3 regions of the Streptomyces sp. NPDC101178 genome follow, and region 3 is predicted to be linked to each of the others. Evidence: riboswitches for the same ligand, from Rfam matches in the RefSeq annotation. Region 3 holds a riboswitch; each other region holds the start of a gene.
The links. A riboswitch is a leader RNA that binds a small molecule or an ion and turns the genes downstream of it on or off. The one in region 3 is predicted to bind thiamine pyrophosphate.

Region 1: linked by a shared signal. The riboswitch ahead of ACIRR8_RS04550 (thiamine ABC transporter substrate binding subunit) and the one ahead of thiO (glycine oxidase ThiO) in region 3 are both predicted to bind thiamine pyrophosphate.
Region 2: linked by a shared signal. The riboswitch ahead of thiC (phosphomethylpyrimidine synthase ThiC) and the one ahead of thiO (glycine oxidase ThiO) in region 3 are both predicted to bind thiamine pyrophosphate.

What each region holds. Positions count from the first base shown of each region.
Region 1 is NZ_JBIWOZ010000002.1:95,901-103,270, forward strand. Features, by position in the region: gene ACIRR8_RS04545 (ABC transporter permease) at 1-1,496, opposite strand, end outside; gene ACIRR8_RS04550 (thiamine ABC transporter substrate binding subunit) at 1,595-2,698, opposite strand; TPP riboswitch at 2,793-2,909, opposite strand; gene rlmN (23S rRNA (adenine(2503)-C(2))-methyltransferase RlmN) at 2,999-4,105, opposite strand; gene ACIRR8_RS04560 (phosphatidate cytidylyltransferase) at 4,217-5,302, opposite strand; gene frr (ribosome recycling factor) at 5,302-5,859, opposite strand; gene pyrH (UMP kinase) at 5,976-6,749, opposite strand; gene tsf (translation elongation factor Ts) at 6,911-7,370, opposite strand, start outside.
Region 2 is NZ_JBIWOZ010000003.1:205,573-212,942, reverse strand. Features, by position in the region: gene ACIRR8_RS09440 (YibE/F family protein) at 1-1,214, opposite strand, end outside; TPP riboswitch at 1,285-1,418, shown strand; gene thiC (phosphomethylpyrimidine synthase ThiC) at 1,411-3,213, shown strand; gene ACIRR8_RS09430 (DUF805 domain-containing protein) at 3,530-3,886, shown strand; gene ACIRR8_RS09425 (hypothetical protein) at 3,976-4,797, opposite strand; gene ACIRR8_RS09420 (metallophosphoesterase) at 4,979-6,136, opposite strand; gene ACIRR8_RS09415 (LacI family DNA-binding transcriptional regulator) at 6,333-7,370, opposite strand, start outside.
Region 3 is NZ_JBIWOZ010000012.1:101,944-109,313, reverse strand. Features, by position in the region: gene ACIRR8_RS28895 (thiazole synthase) at 1-605, opposite strand, end outside; gene thiS (sulfur carrier protein ThiS) at 608-820, opposite strand; gene thiO (glycine oxidase ThiO) at 817-2,025, opposite strand; TPP riboswitch at 2,023-2,135, opposite strand; gene ACIRR8_RS28880 (hypothetical protein) at 2,245-2,586, shown strand; gene ACIRR8_RS28875 (NAD(P)/FAD-dependent oxidoreductase) at 2,616-3,860, shown strand; gene ACIRR8_RS28870 (Rv2175c family DNA-binding protein) at 3,932-4,297, shown strand; gene thiE (thiamine phosphate synthase) at 4,377-5,027, shown strand; gene metF (methylenetetrahydrofolate reductase [NAD(P)H]) at 5,150-6,067, shown strand; gene ACIRR8_RS28855 (hypothetical protein) at 6,116-7,072, shown strand; gene ACIRR8_RS28850 (phytoene desaturase family protein) at 7,094-7,370, opposite strand, start outside.

The DNA.
Region 1 (7,370 bases), on a different contig from region 3:
CGGCCCAGCAGCCGGGCCACGGCGACCGGCAGGGTCGGGTTGTCGGGCCGGGCGATGAAGACGGTGGCGCCGAACTCGCCGAGCGACACGGCGAACGCGAAGCCCGCCGCGACCAGCACCGCCCGCCGCACCAAGGGCAGATCGACCTCGCGCCAGGCCCGCAGCGGCGAGGCCCCCAGCACGGCGGCGGCCTCGCGCAGCCGGTCGTCCACCGCGCGGAGGACGGGAAGCATGGTGCGTACGACGAAGGGGACGCCCACCAGCGCCTGGGCCAGCGGGACCAGGATCCAGGAGGTCCTCAGGTCCAGCGGCGGTTGGTCGAGGGTGATGAGGAAGCCGAAGCCGACGGTGACGGCGGAGACCCCGAGCGGCAGCATGAGCAGCGCGTCGAAGCCGCGTACGAGCCGTCCCGCCCGGCGGGTCAGGGCGGCCGCCGCGAGACCTCCGACGACCAGGGCGATGAAGGTGGCGACGAACGCGTACCGGAGGGAGTTGCCGACGGCCTCCAGCGGCGGTACGAGGAAGGTCGAGCCGCTGCCGTCGGCCGTCTGGAGTGCCTCGTAGTAGCCGAGGCCGTACCCCTGCGGCCCGTCGAACGACCGCTCCACCAGCACGCCGAGCGGCAGCAGGATCAGCAGCAGCGCGGTGAGCAGCACCCCGCCGAGCAGCGCCCACTGTCCGGCGCCGTGCGGCCGGCGGGAGGTCTGGGCCGGGTCGACGAGCTTCAGCGCCCGTTCCCGGCGGCGTACGGTCACGGCGTGCACGGCGAGGATCCCGCCGACCGCCACGAACTGGACCATGGTCAGCACGGCGGCCGTCGGCAGGTCGAGGAGCTGGGCGGTCTGGCGGTAGACCTCCACCTCCAGGGTGGAGTAGGCGGGGCCGCCGAGGATCTGCACGACACCGAACGAGGTGAACGTGAAGAGGAAGACCATCAGCGCGGCCGCCGCCACCGCCGGACCGAGCGCGGGCAGCGTCACCCGGCGCCAGGCGGCGAACCGTCCGGCGCCGAGGACCCGGGCAGCCTCCTCCTGACGCGGGTCGAGCTGCGACCAGAGGCCGCCGACCGTCCGCACGACGACGGCGTAGTTGAAGAAGACGTGCGCGAGCAGAATCGCCCACACCGTGGTGTCGAGCCGCAGACCCCACAGCTCGTCCAGGAGCCCGCCGCGCCCGAGCAGCGCCAGGAACGCGGTGCCGACGACGACCGTGGGCAGCACGAACGGCACGGTGACGACCGCGCGCAGCACCTGCTTTCCGGGGAAGTCGAAGCGCGCGAAGACGTACGCGCCGGGCAGCGCGACCAGCAGGGTGAGCGCGGTGGAGGCGAGCGCCTGCCAGGTGGTGAACCAGAGGACGTCGAGGATGTCCGGGCGGGACAGCACCTCGCCGATCCGCCCGAACTGCCAGACACCGTCCGCCTTCAGCCCGCGTCCGACGATCGCGGAGACGGGGTAGGCGAAGAAGACGGCGAAGAACGCGACGGGCACGGCCATCAGGCCGAGCCGCACCGCCGCTCCGCGCCGCCCGCCGCCGGTCCCACCCTTGGACCCGGCGGCGGGCTCGGCGGCTTCGTCGGCCTTGGTGGGGCCGTCTACTTCACGGCGATCGAGTGCCACGCCTGGACCCACTGCTCACGGTTGGCGGCGATCTTGTCCGGGGCCACCGTGGCCGGCTTGTCGACGGTCTCACCGAACTCGGTGAAGATCTCCGGCAGCTTCGCGTCGGTGACGACCGGGTTGACGAACATGTTCAGCGGCACGTCCTCCTGGAACGTCTTGCTGATCAGGAAGTCGAGCAGCGCCTTGCCGCCCGCCTCGTTCTTCGCGCCCTTCAGCAGCCCGGCGTACTCGGTCTGCCGGAAGCAGGTCCCGGTGGAGACGCCGGTGGGGGCCTCCTTGGGCTGCGGGTCTGCGTAGAGGACCTCGACGGGCGGGCTGGAGGCGTAACTGACGACGAGCGGCCGGTCCGCCTTGGCCTTCTTGCCGCCCGCGGAGCCCGAGAACTCCTCGTTGTAGGCCTGCTCCCAGCCGTCGACGACCTTGACGCCGTTGGCCTTCAGCTTCTTCCAGTAGTCCTGGTAGCCGTCCTCGCCCTGGGAGGCGATGGTGCCGAGGAGGAAGCCGAGGCCGGGCGAGGAGCCGGCCGCGTTCTCGGTGACGAGGAGGTTCTTGTACGCGGGCTTGAGCAGGTCCTCGAAGGTCTGCGGCGGCGCGAGCTTCTTGCCGGCGAAGTACTTCTTGTCGTAGTTGACGCAGATGTCACCGGTGTCGACGGGCGTGACGCGGTGCTGGTCGTCCTGCTCGGTGCCCTTCGCGACCCGGTCCAGGCCCTTGGCCTCGTACGCGGTGAAGAGGCCGTTGTCGAGGGCTCGGGAGAGCAGGGTGTTGTCGACGCCGAAGAACACGTCGCCGCGCGGGGAGCCCTTGGTGAGGATCTCCTGGTTGAGGGCGGCACCGGCGTCGCCGCTCTTGAGGAGCTCGACGGTGTAGCCGCTCTCCTTGGTGAACTGCTTCAGCACGTCTTCCGAGGCGTTGAAGGAGTCGTGGGTGACCAGGGTGACGGTCTTGGAGCCGCTGCCCTTCGACGCGCCGGAGCCCGCCGAGGTGTCGTCGCCGGAGTCGCCGCAGCCCGCGAGGACGGTGACGCCGAGCGCCGCGGCGAGCGCGGCTGCGGCGTACTTCTTGGTGGTGTTCATGTGATTCCTCCTGGAGGTGACCAGGAAGAGACGCGGCCCCGCCCGCCCTCCGGAGACGTGACAGACGTAACCGGAAGCGGGCAGGGCGCAACAGCTTGAGTAAGGTCCGAACTTCCTACCTGGAATGACCCGGGCGAGGTTCAGAGGGTCTGCGGCCAACCTGTCCTTGGTGCCGCACTCTCAGCGCTGTGGCGCTCCCCTGTCGGAATATGAAGTTGATTTCGCGCTCAGGCTACACCGGCGGTTCCGGCCGGTCGCCTGAGGCCGCTGTGTGATCGGCGCTCGGAAGCCGCCGTGTGATCAGCGCTCGGAGGCCGCCAGCTGTCCGCAGGCCCCGTCGATCTCCTGGCCGCGGGTGTCCCGGACGGTGACGGGCACGCCGTGGGCCGCGATGGCCTCGACGAACGCCTTCTCGTCCTCGGGCCGCGAGGCGGTCCACTTGGAGCCGGGCGTGGGGTTCAGCGGGATCAGGTTGACGTGCACCCGCTTGCCCTTGAGCAGCCGGCCGAGCAGGTCGCCGCGCCAGGCCTGGTCGTTGATGTCCCGGATCAGGGCGTACTCGATGGAGATGCGGCGGCCGGACTTCTCCGCGTACTCCCAGGCGGCGTCGAGCACCTCGCGTACGTTCCACCGGGTGTTGACCGGGACGAGGGTGTCGCGCAGCTCGTCGTCCGGGGCGTGCAGTGAGACGGCGAGGCGGCACTTGAACCCCTCGTCGGAGAAGCGCAGCATGGCCGGGACGAGCCCGACCGTCGAGACGGTGATCCCGCGCTGGGAGAGGCCGAGGCCGTCCGGCTCGGGGTCGGTGAGCCGGCGGATGGCGCCGACGACCCGGTTGTAGTTGGCGAGCGGCTCGCCCATGCCCATGAAGACGATGTTGGAGAGCCGGGCCGGACCACCGGGCACCTCGCCGTCGCGCAGGGCGCGCATGCCGTCGACGATCTGGTGCACGATCTCGGCGGTCGACAGGTTGCGGTCGAGACCGGCCTGCCCGGTGGCGCAGAACGGGCAGTTCATCCCGCAGCCCGCCTGCGAGGAGATGCACATGGTGACGCGCTCCGGGTAGCGCATCAGGACGGACTCGACGAGCGTCCCGTCGTGCAGCTTCCACAGCGTCTTGCGGGTGGTGTCGTCGTCGCAGCTGATGTGCCGCACCACGGACATCAGGTCGGGGAACAGCGCCTCGGCGAGCTTCTCCCGGGACCCGGCGGGGATGTTGGTCCACTGCTCCGGGTCGTGCGCGTACCGCGCGAAGTAGTGCTGCGAGAGCTGCTGGGCGCGGAACGGCTTCTCGCCGGTCGCGGCGACCGCTTCCTTGCGCTCGGCGGGCGTGAGGTCGGCGAGATGCCGCGGCGGCTTCTTGGCTCCGCGGGGCGCGACGAAAGTGAGTTCTCCGGGCTTAGGCATGGTTCATCCAGTGTCGCAGACAGACGGGTGAGGGCCCGCCGCCCTGTGGACGACGGACCCTCACTCGTGGAACGTGCAGGTGAGACGTGGTGCGCGGCCCTGAAGGGACGCTCAGCCGGAGCCGACGAACAGCACCAGCAGCAGCCAGACCACCGGCGCGGTCGGCAGCAGCGAGTCCAGCCGGTCCATGATGCCGCCGTGGCCGGGGAGCAGGGTGCCCATGTCCTTGATCCCGAGGTCCCGCTTGATCATGGACTCACCCAGGTCGCCGAGGGTGGCGCTGACGGCGACCGCGAGGCCGAGGAGCAGGCCCTGCCACCAGGCGCCGCCGTCGATGAGGAACTCCATGCACAGCGCACCGGCCACCATCGCGAAGGAGACGGCGCCGAGCAGGCCCTCGCGGGTCTTGCCTGGGCTGATGCGGGGGGCGAGCTTGTGGGTGCCGTAGCGCCAGCCGACCGCGTACGCCCCGGTGTCGCTGACGACCGTGAGGACGAGGAAGACCAGGACCCGCCAGTGCCCGTCGTCCGCCGTCAGCATCATGGCGACGAAGGTGGCCAGGAACGGGACGTAGAACGCGGCGAAGACGCCCGCCGTGACGTCCTTGAGATACCCCTCCGGCGGCTCGGTCATCCGCCAGACCAGCACCGCCAGGGCCGTCAGCGCCATGGCGACCCAGGCGCCCTCCGCACCGCGCGCGTAGCCGGCGACGACCATCGCGGCCCCGCCGACGGCCAGCGGGATCAGGGGCGCCTTGATGCCCTTCTGCTCCTGGAGCCGGGAGGTGAGCTCCCAGAGGCCGACGACGACGGCGACGGCGACGACACCGACGAAGACGGCCTTCACGATGAACAGCGAGGCGACGATGACGGCGCCGAGCCCCACGCCGACCCCTATGGCGGCGCGCAGATCACGCCCCGCACGCTTCTTCTGCGGCGGGGACGGCAGCGGGGTGGACATGGGCTCCTGCGGCATCTCGTCACGGAACAGGGGGCCGCCGACGTGCGCGGCGTCCCCGTTCCGGTTGGCGCGGCTCTGTGCGTCTCTACCTGCGTCGGGGACGTCCGGCACGTTGGGCATGGGCCGAGTCTGCTGGGCTTCATGCGCATCGTAAGCGGGACCCGCCGGAGCGACCCCCATCTCGGGGGCACCCCGGTGACCGGCTCCCTGCGGTGCACCCCAGGAAGAGTCGTTCATCAGACTTCGAGCAGCTCGGCTTCCTTGTGCTTGAGCAGCTCGTCCACCTGCGCGACGTACTTCGCGGTGGTGTCGTCGAGCTCCTTCTCGGCGCGGCGCACCTCGTCCTCGCCGGACTCCTTGTCCTTGACGAGCTTGTCGAGCGCTTCCTTGGCCTTGCGGCGGATGGAGCGGATGGAGATCTTGGAGTCCTCGGCCTTGGTCTTGGCGACCTTGATGTACTCCTTGCGGCGGTCCTGGGTGAGCTCGGGGAACGTCACCCGGATGATGTTGCCGTCGTTGCTCGGGTTGACGCCGAGGTCGGAGTCACGGATCGCCTGCTCGATGTTGCGCAGCGCGGACTTGTCGAACGGCGTCACGACGGCCATCCGCGCCTCGGGAACCGAGAACGAGGCCAGCTGGTTGATCGGGGTCAGCGCGCCGTAGTAGTCGGCGACGATCTTGTTGAACATCGCCGGGTGCGCACGGCCGGTACGGATCGCGGCGAAGTCCTCTTTCGCGACGACGACGGCCTTCTCCATCTTCTCCTCGGCTTCGAGGAGGATTTCTTCGATCACCACGTGCTCCTGCGTGTCTTGAGCGGACCCGTCATCGACGGGCCCTGCGGGTCCTGAGTCGCGTCCTCACCTGCACGGTGTCCGACCGGCAGGCCGTTGTCCATCCTGGGGGGCCGTCAGGCCCGGGTGCTCTCGTCGCTGACGAGCGTGCCGATCTTCTCACCCTTGACGGCACGGGCGATATTGCCCTCGGCGGTCAGCTCGAAGACGAGGATCGGCAGCTTGTTGTCACGGCAGAGCGTGATGGCGGTGGCGTCGGCGACCTTCAGGTCGCGCGTGATCACCTCGCTGTACTCCAGCGCGTCGAACTTCACCGCGTCGGGGTTGGCCTTCGGGTCGGAGTCGTAGACCCCGTCCACACCGTTCTTCCCCATGAGCAGCGCCTCGGCATCGATCTCCAGGGCGCGCTGGGCGGCGGTGGTGTCGGTGGAGAAGTACGGCATGCCCATGCCGGCGCCGAAGATGACGACGCGCCCCTTCTCCAGGTGCCGTACGGCGCGGAGCGGGATGTACGGCTCGGCGACCTGGCCCATGGTGATGGCGGTCTGGACGCGCGAGTCGATGCCTTCCTTCTCCAGGAAGTCCTGGAGCGCCAGGCAGTTCATGACGGTGCCGAGCATGCCCATGTAGTCGGACCGGGCCCGGTCCATGCCGCGCTGCTGGAGCTCGGCACCGCGGAAGAAGTTGCCTCCCCCGATGACCACCGCGATCTGGGCGCCGTCGCGTACGACGGCGGCGATCTCGCGGGCGATGGTGTGCACGACGTCGGGGTCGACGCCGAGGCCGCCACCGCCGGCGAAGGCCTCGCCGGAGAGCTTCAGCATGAAGCGCCCGGAAAACGTGTCGTCGCGCTTGTCGTCGGCCTGAGTGGCGTCCGCGCCCATGTCCATGAAAATTCTCCTCGTGCACATACGAAGAAGGCCATTGCCGGTGGGTCTGGTGTCCCTACAGCGGCAATGGCCTCCTCGTCAGATCTGCGGTCGTCCGGCGTGGGTGCGGCCGTCGACTGCACCAGACCCTATCGGGTCCGGTGCTGTTCGCCCGGACGGACTCAGATGCCGACCTTGATGCGCGAGAAGCGCTTCAGGGTGACACCGGCCTCGTCCAGGACCTTCTGGACGGACTTCTTGGCGTCCAGCGCGTACGGCTGGCCGAGGAGCGTGGCCTCCTTGAAGAAGCCGTTGACGCGACCCTCCACGATCTTCGGGAGGGCGGCCTCGGGCTTGCCCTCGGCGCGGGTGGTCTCCTCGGCGACGCGGCGCTCGGCCTCGACGACCTCGGCCGGGACGTCCTCGCGGGAGAGGTACTTCGGCGCGAAGGCGGCGATGTGCTGGGCGATGCCCTTGGCCAGCTCGGCGTCGGCCTTGTCCAGCTCGACCAGGACACCGATCTGCGGGGGCAGGTCGGGCATGGTGCGGTGCATGTACACGGAGACGAAGTCGCCGGTGAACTGCGCGAAGCGGTCCAGGACGATCTTCTCGCCGAGGTTGGCGTTGGCCTCGTCCACGTAC
Region 2 (7,370 bases), on a different contig from region 3:
AGACCGATCGAGCCGACCAGCGTCCGGACGATCTCCTCGGCGACCAGCTCGCTGTTGGCCACCGTGCCCACGCTGCTCTGGGCGATGGAGAAGAGCAGCAGCAGCGGCAGCGCCGCGCCCGCGTACGCCAGCACCAGGGTGTTCACGACCGAGGCGATGTGGTCCCGTCCGATCCGGATACCTGCCCGGTACAGCCCGCGCCAACCCATCCGCGGGTCCGCCTGGTGCAGTTCCCAGACGGCGGAGGTCTGGGTGACCGTCACATCGTCGAGCACACCGAGCGATCCGATGATGACACCGGCCAGCAGCAGACCGCTCATGTCGATGTCCGGGTAGAGGCCGTGGATGAGGCCGGTGTTGTCGTCGGTGTTGCCGCTCAGGTCCGCCCAGCCGATGAAAAGGGACCCGAGCAGGCCGATCAGCAGCAGGGAGATCAGCGTGCCGACGACGGCGACGGAGGTCCGGGCCGTCACCCCGTGGCACATGTAGAGCGCCGCCAGCATGATGGCGCTGGCCCCGATCACCGCCACCACCAGCGGATTCGAGCCCTGGAGGATCGCCGGCAGGATGAACAGGGTCAGTACGGCGAACGAGACGGCCAGCGCCACCAGCGCCATCACCCCGCGCAGCCGGCCCACCGCGACCACCGCCAGCGCGAAGATCGCGGCCAGCAGCGTCATGGGGATCTTCCGGTTCACATCGGTCACGCTGTACTGGAGGTCGGGCGGCGCGTCGGGGGCGTACGCCACCACCACGCCCTGGCCCTCGCGCAGTTGACGCGGGGCGTCCGGCTGGACCACCTCGACGAACCTGCGGCCCTTGTCGTCGCCGCTGGTCACCTCGACGGTCGCCTTCGCGCACTCCCCCTCCTGCCCGGCGACCGCCTCGCGGCCCGAGGGCGTGGAGGTGTCACCGGTCGGCGGGACCTGTGCGGCGTTGACGTCGGCGCAGTCGACCTTGACGACCTGGACGACCTTGCCGTCCTGGGTCTGCCGGTCGAATCCGACGCCGGTGCGCTCGTGGTCGGGGACGCCGCCGGGCCAGAACGCGATCAGGCCGACGACGACCGCCGTGGCGAACGGGATCAGGACGGCGGCGATGACCTTGCGCAGGTGCTTGGAGACCGGTGCGGCGGGTCCGTGGCTGTGCGTGTGGCCGTGGCTGTGGCCCTGGGGCGGCGGCTGGGGTGCGGGGTCGCTTTGGGGGGAGGTCACGGGGCGATCATCGCAAGAACAGGAGGGCCCTCTGGTCAGCTCGCCGGAAAGGACGCTAGCGTGGAGGCACCTTTGCACACGCGGGAGCTCGGAGCACCGGGCTGAGAGGGCGCTGACCGCCGTAGATCCGTACGGGACACGCTGCGCCGACCGCCGAACCTGTTACCGGGTAATGCCGGCGTAGGGAGTAGGTCTCATGACCACAGCGGACGCACGCACGCCTGCCTCGAAACAGAACGACGGGACGCCGGACGGCGCTCCGAACGGCGAGGGCGGGAAGTCCATCGGCTGGCACAAGGGGTACGTCCAGGGTTCGCGCCCGGACCTCCGGGTGCCGGTCCGGCAGGTGCACCTCACCAACGGCAAGGACGTGACGCTGTACGACACGTCGGGGCCGTACACCGATCCCGGGATCGACACCGACGTCCGCCGGGGCCTCGCGCCCCTGCGGGAGAACTGGATCATCGCCCGCGGCGACACCGAGGAGTACGCGGGCCGCCCGGTCCGCCCCGAGGACGACGGTCTCAAGCACACCTCGCCACGCGGCGGACTGCGCAACCTGGACGCGGTCTTCCCCGGCCGTCCGCGCCAGCCGCGCCGCAGCCGCGACGGACGGCCCGTCACCCAGCTCGCGTACGCCCGGCGCGGGGAGATCACGCCGGAGATGGAGTACGTCGCGATCCGGGAGAACGTCGGGGCCGAGACCGTACGCGAGGAGATCGCGGCGGGCCGGGCGGTGCTGCCGGCCAACGTCAACCACCCGGAGACCGAGCCGATGATCATCGGCAAGCGGTTCCTGGTGAAGGTCAACGCCAACATCGGCAACTCGGCCGTCACCTCCTCCATCGAGGAGGAGGTGGACAAGATGACCTGGGCGACCAGGTGGGGCGCCGACACGGTCATGGACCTGTCCACCGGCCGCAACATCCACACCACCCGCGAGTGGGTGCTGCGCAACTCCCCCGTACCGATCGGAACGGTGCCGCTCTACCAGGCGTTGGAGAAGGTGGACGGCCGAGCCGAGGAGCTGACGTGGGAGATCTACAAGGACACCGTCATCGAACAGGCCGAGCAGGGCGTGGACTACATGACGGTGCACGCCGGAGTGCGCCTGCCGTACGTCCCGCTGACGGCCCGCCGTAAGACCGGCATCGTCTCGCGCGGCGGCTCGATCATGGCGGCCTGGTGCCTGGCGCACCACAAGGAGTCGTTCCTCTACGAGCACTTCGAAGAGCTCTGCGAGATCCTCGCGACATACGACGTCACCTACTCCCTCGGTGACGGACTGCGCCCCGGGTCGATCGCGGACGCCAACGACGAGGCGCAGTTCGCCGAGCTGCGCACGCTGGGTGAGCTGAACACCATCGCCAAGCGGCACGGCGTGCAGACGATGATCGAGGGCCCCGGGCACGTCCCGATGCACAAGATCAAGGAGAACATCGACCTCCAGCAGGAGATCTGCGAGGAGGCGCCGTTCTACACGCTCGGCCCGCTGACCACGGATGTCGCGCCCGCCTACGACCACATCACCTCGGGCATCGGCGCCGCGATGATCGCCTGGTGGGGCACCGCGATGCTCTGTTACGTCACGCCCAAGGAGCACCTGGGCCTGCCGAACCGGGACGACGTGAAGACCGGCGTCATCACCTACAAGATCGCCGCCCACGCGGCCGACCTCGCCAAGGGCCACCCGGGCGCGCAGGAGTGGGACGACGCGCTCTCCGACGCGCGGTTCGAGTTCCGGTGGGAGGACCAGTTCAACCTGGCCCTCGACCCGGACACGGCCCGGGAGTTCCACGACGAGACGCTGCCCGCCGAGCCGGCGAAGACGGCGCACTTCTGCTCGATGTGCGGGCCGAAGTTCTGCTCGATGAAGATCTCCCAGGACATCCGGCGTCAGCACGGCGGTTCGCAGGAGGAGATCGAGGAGGGCATGGCCGAGAAGTCGAAGGAGTTCGCGGCCGCCGGCAACCGGGTCTACCTGCCGATCGCCGACTAGGACACACCCTGGGACCGCGGTCCGCCTCTCCGTCCCCGACGCCCCGTCCGGCGTCGGGGACGGCTTGCGTACGGCCGGGTGACCGGTGACGTGACGCCAAGGCTCTTCACCTATGGGCTACTTGCTGCTTTGGTCACCATCTGGCCTGATTACGGCACGTGTTAAGCGACAGTATGGACACAGTCGTGTGGCAGGTGGATGTACGTTTCGCAGCTGCGTCAACTGGGCTTGACCCGTTCCTTATCTGTGGCTTACTTTCCGGCTTGCTTGGCTGAAATTTGGTGGCCCTCGCACGGGGGCCTGGGGAGGGAACACAGTGAATTGGTACCTGGCCGTACTCAAGAACTACGCAGGCTTCAGCGGGCGCGCGCGCCGCAAGGAGTACTGGATGTTCACGCTCGTCCACCTGATCGTCGCGGCCGTCCTGTACGGCCTCGGCCTGGCGATCGACACGATGCTCCCGTACTTCATCTACGCCCTCGCGACGATCGTCCCGTCGCTCGCCGTGCTGGTGCGCCGCCTGCACGACACCGGCCGCTCCGGCTGGTGGTTCCTGATCGCGGCCGTTCCGCTGGTCGGCGGCATCATCCTGCTGGTCTTCCTCGCCTCGGAGGGCAAGCCGGAGCAGAACCAGCACGGCGCCAACCCGAAGCTGGCTCCGCAGGCTGTCTGATCCACCGCTCCGGCCCTGCCGGAGCGTCGCACAGGCCGGGCGCGGCACTCGCCGCCCCGGCCTGTGGCGTTTCCCGTGACCCGCGGGTCCTACTCCGGCCGGTGGTCCGGTCCGCCGAAGTCCGGGCTGGTGAAGTCGGGGCTCGTGAAGGTCGGCCGGGGGCCGGCCGACGGGCCGTCCTCCGGACCGGAGAAGTCCGGCCTGCTGTAGCCGACCTTCGGGATCCGGTTCGGTGAGCGGTGCGGGGTCCGTGCGGCGGGGCCCGCGGTCGGGTCGGCCAGGGCGTCCCGCAGGAACGGCAGGATGCCGCGCTCCAGCAGCGCGTGGCGCCAGGCCTCCCGGGCCCGGGCGACCTCTTCCGGCAGTTCGTCCTCCTCGTCCTCGGCGGCGAGCGAGGTCGAACCGTTGCGCAGGGCCGTGACGAGCAGCCCCACGGCGGCGACCAGGATGGCCGCGGCGGCGAGGGCCGCGAAGAACCACCCGGCCGCGATCATGGTGGTGCCGAAGCCGACGGACGGGCTGAGGGCCCTCATCAGATAGCCGACGAGCAGGAAGATCACGGCGGCGGCGCCCGCGAGGAGCGGCGTCAGGACCGTGAGGACCGCTCCTATGCCGGCGCCCGGCCCGGTGGCCGAGGATGTGTCTCCGTACGGCTCGCCCTCCGGTACGGCCGCGCTGGCCGCGCGCAGCTCGGCCCGGGCCTTCACGTAGTGCTCGTACTCGGTGGCCGCTGCCGCGGTGATCAGCGCCGTGGCGTTGAGCGCCATCGTGCGCAGCTGCTCGGTGTTGAGCCGGTCGCCGACGCCTTCCAGGTCCGGGCGTTCGTGGGCGTGACGCAGCGCGTCGCCGAGGATCCGGGCGTACTCGGGACCGTCCTCGGCTTGCAGGTGCGGAGCGCTTGTCATCTGCATCCCCCGATGCTCCGTCGGGCCCGGCAGCCCGCGTTGGCCGGGCGGTCGGGCGGAAACGGAGGAGAGCCTGCTACTGATGAGCCGATGGTAGAGCGCTCACGGCGCGCGGTGACAGGGTGTTTCCGGAAATAGGCCCGATGATCGGCGCGGTCCTGTCCAGGAGCGTCTTCCCGGTCAGAGCTCAGTCATGCAGGGGGAGTTGGACGACCAGGAGCTTTCCGGCCATGGTCACTCCGCCGTCCATGGCGATGGCGAGCCCGTCCGCGTAGACGTGCGGGCCGTTCACCACCGGCCCCGAACCGTCCTCGCCGTCCTCCGTGCCGACTTCGCCCAGGAGATACGGGATCGGGCTGTGACCGTGGACGACGCGCTGTCCGCCGTACGTCGTCAGCAGCTCGCGCACCGCTTCGGCGCCGCCCTCGTCGCGGAAGGCGAACCGCTTGGTGAGCTTGCGGAAGAGGTCCCAGCACTCGTCGGCGTCGTTGCGCGTGAGGATGTCGGTGATGGTGTCGTTGACGGCGTCGATGGTGGTGCCGTAGTCGAGGTAGGCCGTCGTGTCGGAGTGCATCAGCAGATGTCCGTCCTCCTCGACGACCGCGTCGAGCCGGGACATCCACTGCAGGTGCACGTCCTGGAGGCGGTCCATGTCGCTCTTCTGGCCGCCGTTGAGCAGCCAGGCGGCCTGGAAGGTGGCGGTGCCCGCACCGGAGTTGACGGGAGTGTCGGAGAACCGCTTGGCGCCGATCAGCAGCAGCTCGTGATTGCCCATCAGGGCCTTGCAGTAGCCGCCGGCCGCCGCCGCCTCTGCGGAGAGCCGCATGACGAGGTCGATGACGCCGATGCCGTCGGGTCCCCGGTCGGTGAAATCGCCCAGGAACCAGAGCCGGGCGTTGCCCGCGGCCCAGTTGCCGTCGGCGTCGATGAGGCCCTGTGCGGCCAGGGCGGCCACCAGCTCGTCGAGGTAGCCGTGGACGTCGCCGACGACGAAGAGCGGGCCTAGCCCTTCCCCGGTGACGGGGCGGGGCTCGGGGACGGTCTCCATCTTGACGGTGTCGCCACGGTTGATGACGGGGAGGTCGCGCTCGGTGGGGGTGTACCCCTCCGGCGGCTCGTCGCCGACGGCGGCGTTGCCCGGATGCGGCAGGTGGGGCGGTGCGGGGGCGTGCGGAGGCACGGAGGCGTGCGGCTCGGTCGGCGCCGGCGCGTGCGGGGGCACGGACGGGTGCGGCGCCGCGCCGGGCGCCGCCGGTGGTACGGGTGTCTGCGCGTACGGCGGAACTCTGAAGTCACGCAACGTCGCCGTCCGCACCACGGGTTCCTGACCGGCCCCCTGAGTCATCGACCCCTCCACCACCGTCGCGCCGCCGTACACCTGACGGGCCCTGCCTGGTAGAGGGGGTCCGCGGTGTCGTGCGCCCATCATAGGAATGCGGATCGATCTGTGTGACGCACCAGGGGTGGTGAATCCGGGCGCACGTACGGTTCACCGGCCGATTGGTCCGAAAAAAGACGATCAGTCCCTGCTCAAGAGACGATCAGTCCCTGCTCGGAGAGCGGGGCGCACTGACCGTGGTGCGCGGCGGACGGCGTTGCGAGGAGGTCCGGACGATGAGCTCCGTCGGTATCACCTGCTCCACCGGCCCGTCGTGCTCCACGCCTTCGATGGCGTCGATGAGGAGCTGGACGACGGCCGTGCCGATGCGCCGGGGCTTCAGCGAGAGCGTCGTGATGGGCGGTTCGGTGGCCGCGTACACGGTGGACTCGCTGCAGCAGACCAGCAGCAGGTCCTCGGGGACCCGCAGTCCGTAGCGGCGGGCGGCCGCGAGGAGGTCGGTGCCGTTGGGGTCGAAGAGCCCGTAGACGGCGTCGGGCCGGTCCGGCCGGGCGAGCAGCCGGTCGGCGGCGACCGCGCCCGCGCAGGGGTCGTGCGCCGGGTAGGACTCGTAGACGGGATCCTGGCCGACCCGCTCGCACCAGTGGAGGTACGCGGTGGTGGAGAGCCGGGTGTACGTGTCGGTGGTGGTGCCGGTCAGCAGGCCGATGCGGCGCGCTCCGGCGGCGGCGAGGTGGTCGAGGAGGTCGAGCACGGCGGCCCGGTGGTCGTTGTCGACCCAGGCGGTGACGGGGAGCGTGCCGGCCGGGCGGCCGTCAGAGACGACGGGCAGCCCCTGGCGGACGAGTTCGGTGACGACCGGGTCCTGGTCGGAGGGGTCGATGACGACGGTCCCGTCGAGCGCGACGTTCGACCAGACGTCGTGCCGGGAGGTGGCGGGGAGGATGACGAGGGCGTAGCCCCGGGCGAGCGCCGCCGAGGTCGCGGCTCTCGCCATCTCCGCGAAGTACGCGAATTCGGTGAAGGTGAAAGGTTCATCCCCGTACGTGGTCACGGTCAGGCCGATCAGCCCCGACTTGCCGGTACGGAGGGTTCGGGCCGCTGCGGAAGGGCGGTAGCCCAAGCGCTCTGCGACCTCGCGGACATGGCTGCGGGTGGCGTCCGGGAGCCTGCCCTTGCCGTTGAGCGCGTCGGAGACGGTCGTGATCGATACTCCGGCCGCGGCGGCCACGTCGCGGAT
Region 3 (7,370 bases):
GCGCACCCCAGCTCCATCGCCAGGGCCGCGTCCGACGCCGTCCCGGCCCCCGCGTCCAGGATCACCGGCACCCCGGCCCGCTCCACGATCAGCTCGAAGTTGTGCGGGTTGCGGATGCCTAGCCCGGAGCCGATGGGGGAGCCGAGCGGCATGATCGCCGCGCACCCGACGTCCTCCAGCTTCCGGGCCAGGACCGGGTCGTCGTTGGTGTACGGCAGCACGGTGAACCCGTCGTCTACCAGGATCTCCGCCGCGTCCAGCAGCTCGATCGGGTCCGGCAGCAGCGTCCTCTCGTCGGCCACCACCTCCAGCTTGACCCAGTCGGTGCCGAGCGCCTCCCGGGCCAGCCGCGCGGTCAGCACCGCCTCACCGGCGGTGAAGCAGCCCGCCGTGTTCGGCAGCACCTGGATGGAGAGCCGCTCCAGCACGGAGAGCACCGAGCCCTGCACGGTCGGGTCGAGCCGCCGCATGGCGACGGTGGTCAGCTCGGTCCCGGAGGCGATCAGCGACCGCTCCAGCACCTCCAGGCTCGGCGCCCCGCCGGTGCCCATGATCAGCCGGGAGCCGAAGGCGGCCGGTCCCAGGGTGAAGACGTCGTCGGACACGGTCAGCCTCCCTGGACGGCGGTCAGGACCTCGACGCGGTCGCCCTCGCCGAGCGTGGTGGCGGCCCACCGGCCGCGTGGCACGACGCTCTCGTTGACGGCGGCGGCGACCCCGGAGGGCGCGGCGGTCAGGGTGGCGACGAGCCGGTCCAGTGCGGTGCCCTCGTCGAGCGTGCGCGGCTCGCCGTTGACCGAGACGGATACCTGTGGGGTCATGCGGACTGCTCCTGGAGTACGGGGGTGGCGGCGGCGGACGTGAACCGGCCCGGCGCGAAGGGGCGGGCCACCTCGGGCAGCTCGCCGGTGGTCAGCGCTTCGGCCATCGCGTCGCCGGTGACGGGCGTCAGCAGGACGCCGTTGCGGTGGTGGCCGGTGGCGAGGAGGAGACCGGGCACGGCGGTCGGGCCGAGCAGCGGGGCGTTGTCGGGCGATGCGGGACGCAGGCCGGCGCGGGTCTCGGTGAGCGGCAGTTCGGTGATGCCGGGCACCAGCTCATGGGCGTCGCGCAGCAGCTCGTAGACCCCGCCGGCGGTGACCGTGGTGTCCCAGCCCATCTCCTCGCTGGTGGCGCCGACGACCAGTTCGCCGTTCTCGCGCGGTACGAGGTAGAGGTGGCCGCCCCGGACCACGGCACGGACGGTCCGGCTGAGGAAAGGGGCGTACGCCGGTGGCACGGTGAGCCGCAGGACCTGGCCCTTGACCGGGCGGACCGGCGGCAGGACCTCCTCGGGCACGCCCGCGAGCCGCCCGCTGAGGCTGCCCGCCGCCAGGACGACCTGGTCGGCCCCGACCTCCGTACCGTCATCGAGCGAGGCTCCGGTGGCCCGGCCTCCGGCGACGGTGAGCCGCTCGGCGGAGGCCCTGCGGAACACCACTCCGGCCCGCTCGCAGGCGGCCAGCAGCGCCGCGGCCAGCCGGCGCGGATCCACCTGGTGGTCACCGTCCACCCGCAGCCCGCCCCGGACCCCCGGCGCGAGCATCGGCTCCAGCCGGCGGCACTCGCGGCCGCTCAGCCAGACCGACTCCAGACCCGAGCGCTCCTGGAGGGCGTGCAGTTCCCGCAGGTGCGCCCGGTCGTCGGAGTCCAGCGCCACGGCGAGCGTCCCGCAGGTCCGGAAACCGGTCTCCCGGCCGCTCGCCGCCTCCAGCTCCGCGACGAACTCCGGATAGCGGGCGGCGGAGGCCAGGTTGAGGCCGAGGAGCATCTCCTCGCCGTAGTGCAGTTCGGTGACGGCGGCCAGCATGCCCGCCGCGACCTGGGCGGCCCCGCCGCCCGGACCGGGATCGGCCACGGTGACGGCCAGCCCGCGCTGGGCCGCCCGCCACGCGGTGACCAGGCCGATGATGCCGCCCCCGATGACGAGGACATCGGATCCTGTTCTCTCCCCCGGGCTTCCGGAGGTCTTCCCCGAGACGCGCATGGGTGTCCAGCCCCTCCCTTCGCCGGCATGACCCGGATCAGGTTCGTACGGTCGGAGGCGCTCCAGCCTCCCTCTCAGCCCGGTGCGCCCGGGCTCCCGCGAGTGTTCTACGTTGGCCAGCCTAGGGCCTGTCGTCAAACTGCCGCCTGCCGGGCGGCGACGGCAGTTTGACGACAGGCCCTACCCACCCGCCTTCCGACCGGCAAGGGAGCAGCCACCGTGGCCCGTTCGCTCGAAGGACTCGTCCTCTCACCCGTCGCCGACCAGGCCCCGGGCCAGGTCGGCACCCGTACCCGCTTCACCTACCACGAGCGGGACGGCGCGATCTGGGCCGAGTACGCGGGCGGTGACGTGGTCCGCGGCCATCTCGTCGGCACCCGCGAGGCGGATCGGCTCGACTTCCGCTACGTCCAGCTCAAGCAGGACGGAACGACCTCTTCCGGACACTGCCTCTCCACCGTCACCGACCTCCCGGACGGCCGGGTGCGGCTGGAGGAGCGCTGGGAATGGGAGTCACAGGAAGGCAGCGGAACGAGCGTGGTGGAAGAAGTCACCCATTGACGCCGCGTCAGCTGAATAGAGTGGTACACGTGAGCGAGCAGACGGAAGAGCACGTGGCCGGGCGGCCGACACGGAACGTCGTGGTCGTCGGGGCGGGCATGGCGGGCGTGCAGACCGCCGTCGCCCTGCGGGAAGCCGGCTTCGCCGGCACCGTCACCCTGATCGGCGCCGAACCCCACCAGCCCTACGACCGGCCGCCGCTGTCCAAGGCGGTGCTGCTCGGCAAGGCCGAGGACTCCGCCTTCGACGTCGACTTCGAGGCCCTGGAGATCACGCTCCGCCTCGGCCTGGGCGTCACCGCCCTCCGCGCCGCCGACCACGTCCTGGACACCGCCGACGGCCCCGTCCCCTACGACGTCCTGGTCCTGGCGACCGGCGCGGAGCCCATCGCCCTGCCCGGCACCGAGGGCGTCCCCGGCGTCCATCTGCTGCGCACCCTGGACGACGCCGCCCGGCTGCGTCCCGTCCTTGAGGAGCAGCACGACGTGGTGGTCGTCGGGGCCGGGTGGATCGGCGCCGAGTTCGCCACCGCCGCCCGCGCCGCCGGCTGCGCGGTCACCGTGGTCGAGGCCGCCGCCCGCCCGCTGGCCGGAACCCTGCCCGCCGAAGTCGCGGCCCCGATGGCCGACTGGTACGCGGAGAGCGGCGCCGCACTCCTCACCGACGCCCGGGTCGAGCGCGTCGAGCCCGGCAGGGTGGTCCTCGCGGACGGCCGCGTACTGCCCGCCGGAGCCGTCGTCGTCGGCATCGGCGCCCGCCCCGCCACCGGCTGGCTCGCCGGCTCCGGGATCGAACGCGGCCCGGACGGCTCGGTCACCGCCGACAGCGCGCTGCGCACCTCCCTGCCCGATGTGTACGCCGTCGGCGACTGCGCCTCCTTCCCCTCCGCCCGCTACGGCGAACGCCTGCTCATCCACCACTGGGACAACGCCCTCCAGGGCCCGCGCACCGCCGCCGCCGCGATCCTCGCCGCCGGGAGCGGCGACCCGCTGCCGGTCCACGACCCCGTCCCGTACTTCTGGTCCGAACAGTTCGGCCGCTTCGTGCAGTACGCCGGCCACCACGCCCACGCCGACACCCTGGTGTGGCGCGGCGACGGCACCGAGGCCACCTGGTCGGTCTGCTGGCTGAAGGCCGGCGCCCTGGTCGCCGTCCTCGCGGTGGGCCGCCCGCGCGACCTCGCCCAGGGCCGCAAGCTCATCGAATCCGGGGCCGTCCTCGACCCGGACCGGGTCGCCGACCCCGCCGTACCGCTGAAGTCCACCGCACTCTGAACCGCCGGGTCCGACCCCCGTACGGTCGGCCCGGCTACCGGCTGTCAGTCCTGGATGGCACGCTTGTCCCTGTGACCGAGATTGACGCAAAGACCGATGCACTCGTCCCCGCCTGGCTCCACCTGCCCGACATCGCGGAGAAGCTCGATGTCGAGGTGACGCGTGTACGGCAGCTGGTCAAGGAAGGCCAGCTCATCGCCGTACGCCGTGGTGAGAACCGGACGCTCCAGGTGCCTGCCGCCTTCATCGACGGCGACAAGGTGGTCAAGGGCCTCTCCGGCACCCTGACCCTCCTGAGGGACGACGGCTACTCCGACGAAGAGATGCTGGAGTGGCTCTTCACTCCCGACCCGACCCTGCCCGGCACCCCCGCACAGGCGCTGAGCGAGAATCGCGGTACGGAGGTGAAGCGCCGAGCCCAGGCGCTCGCCGTCTGACCGACACGACAGGAAGCGGTGTACGGGCCCCGCGTGGTGCGCGGCCCGTGCTCCGCCACGACCACGGGGGAACTCCACCATGCCCACGCCTCGCGAGCGGCTGTCCGACGCCCGGCTCTACCTCTGCACGGACGCCCGCAAGCGCCAGGGCGACCTCCCGGCCTTCCTGGACGCCGTGCTCTCCAGCGGTGTCGACATCGTCCAGCTCCGTGACAAGGGCATGGAGGCCGCCGAGGAGTTGGAGCACCTCGCGGTCTTCGCCGACGCCTGCCGCCGCCACGGCAAGCTTCTCGCCGTCAACGACCGGGCCGATGTCGCCCACGCCGTCGGCGCCGACGTCCTCCACCTCGGCCAGGGCGATCTGCCGGTGGGCGCGGCCCGCGCGATCATCGGCCAGGAGAAGGTGATCGGCCGCTCCACGCACGCCCGGTCCGAGGTCGACGCCGCCGTCGCCCAGGACGGCGTGGACTACTTCTGCACCGGCCCCTGCTGGCCCACCCCCACCAAGCCCGGCCGCCACGCCCCCGGCCTGGACCTCGTGCGGTACGCCGCCTCCCTGGCCCAGCCGCGCCCCTGGTTCGCGATCGGCGGGATCGACGCGGGCAACCTGGACCAGGTGCTGGAGGCCGGTGCCCGCCGCATCGTCGTCGTCCGGGCGATCACCGAGGCGGGCGACCCGGCGGCCGCCACCGCCGACCTGGCGGAGCGGGTCCGGGCGCACACCCTCTGAGCAGGTCTTACGGGCTCTCCAGGGGCGCCTTCATCCCAAGGGGTGGACGGCAAACCGGCAAAACGAGACAATCTCGCCCGCTCTGGTTGGGGGAGTGTCCACCCCCTGGTTAACCTCGCCGTATGGCCCTTGGGACACCTTCCACCAGGACGGATCACGCACGCACGGTGCGTGACCTTCTCGCGACCGGCAAGACCTCGTACTCCTTCGAGTTCTGGGCGCCCAAGACCGAGAAGGGCGAGCGCAACCTCTGGAACGCGCTGCGCCGGATCGAGGCGGTGCGCCCGAGCTTCGTCTCGGTGACCTACGGGGCCGGCGGCTCCACCCGGGCCGGGACCGTGCGCGCGACCCAGCAGATCGCCGCCGACTCCACGCTCACCCCGGTCGCCCACCTCACCGCCGTCAGCCACTCGGTGGCCGAACTGCGCAACATGATCGGCCAGTACGCCGACGCCGGGATCAGGAACATCCTCGCGGTCCGCGGCGACCCGCCCGGCGACCCGATGGGCGAATGGGTCGAGCACCCGCAGGGCGTGAAGTACGCGGCCGACCTCGTCCGCCTCATCAAGGAGTCCGGCGACTTCTGCGTCGGCGTCGCCGCGTTCCCCGAGATGCACCCGCGCTCCACCGACTGGGAGACCGACATCGGTCATTTCGTCGACAAGTGCCGGGCCGGTGCCGACTACGCGATCACCCAGATGTTCTTCCGCCCGGAGGACTACCTCCGGATGCGTGACCGGGTGGTCGCCGCCGGTTGCGATACGCCGGTGATTCCCGAGGTCATGCCGCTCACCAGTGTGAAGCAACTGGAAAGATTCTCGCAGCTCAGCAACGCGACCGTCCCGGAGCCGCTGAAAGAGCGCATCCTCGCGGTCAAGGACGATCCCGCCGCTGTACGCTCCATCGGTATCGAGTTCGCAACGGAGTTCTGCGCGAAACTGCTGTCCGAGGGTGTACCCGGGCTGCACTTCATCACGCTCAACAACTCGACGGCAACGCTCGAAATCTACGAGAATCTCGGACTGCACAAGCAGTCGTGACCGGCCGTACCCGCCCCCGAGCGGCTGCGGCCGCAGGAGGGGGCGGGCGTGGGCTGGACGGTCCTCTACATCGCATTCGGTCTGGTGGCACTGTGGCTGCTGGGTGAGGTGCTGCTGCAGTACAAGGCGCGGCTGCGCTGGCGGCTGCTCGCCTTCGGCGGCTTCCTCGGTGTCGTCATGGGCGTCCTGCTCGCCTCCGTCCCGGTCATCGTCGTCGGCACCCTCGCCTTCGCCACCGGCCAGACCTATGTGACGCTCTCCTTCCGGCGCGGCTTCTCCACCGGCTGGGCCATAGGCGGCAGCCCGGGCGAGAGCCGCCGCCGCAAGGGCGGCGAGCGCGCGGCCGCCAAGGAGCCCACGCTGGAGGTCTCCGGCCTGGAGGTCTCGGACCCGGCCGCCGACTCCGGCTTCGACTCCTTCGGCCACTCCACCGGGATCCCGGCCACCGCCTCCGACGAGCCGACCTCGGTGTACGAGCCGCAGCCGCTTCCCGACGACACCGGCCAGTACGGCGTGTACAGCGACTCCGGCTACGGGACGGGCGGCTCCGGCGGCCAGGACCAGCACGCGTACGAGCCGGACCCGGCGGGAGCGCCGCAGTTCGCCGCGTACGACCCGTACACCGCCTACGACCCGCAGCAGGCCCAGGACACCTACACGGGCCCGTACGACTACGGGACGACCGGCCAGCAGAGCTACGCGGCCTACTCCGACCCGTACATCGGCACGACCAACGGGACGGCCTCCCACGCCGGTTACGACGCCTACGGGAACGGCGGCAACGGCTACGACAGCCAGGGCGGCCAGCAGGGCTACGCCGACCCCTACGCCCAGGGCTACGGCACGGACGCGTACACCACGGACACCCCGCCCGGCGGCGTCTGGGTCCCGCAGCAGCGCGACGCCGAGCAGTACCCGCCGATGCCGCCCGAGCAGCCCGCTCCGTACGGCCGGAGCAACGGCAACGGGTACGACACCGGCCAGAACGAGCAGTACCGCTACTGAGTCGGCGCGCCCCAGCGGCCCCTACCGCGAGCCGCGGAAGCCGTCGCCCTCCACCACCAGCCCGGCCACCAGCGTCCCCGACATCCCGGCGTGCGCGAGCCCGCCGCCCGGGTGCGACCAGCCGCCCGCCAGATAAAGCCCCGGCAGCCGGGTGAGGTTGCCGGGGTGCAGATACGTGCCGTGCGCACCGGCCAGCGCCGGCGGCGGCACCGCACCACCCTCGGCGCCGGTCTGAGCCTCCGTCTCCGCGGGCGTACGGACCTCCATGTGCAGGATCCGCTCCCGCAGCCCGGGAACG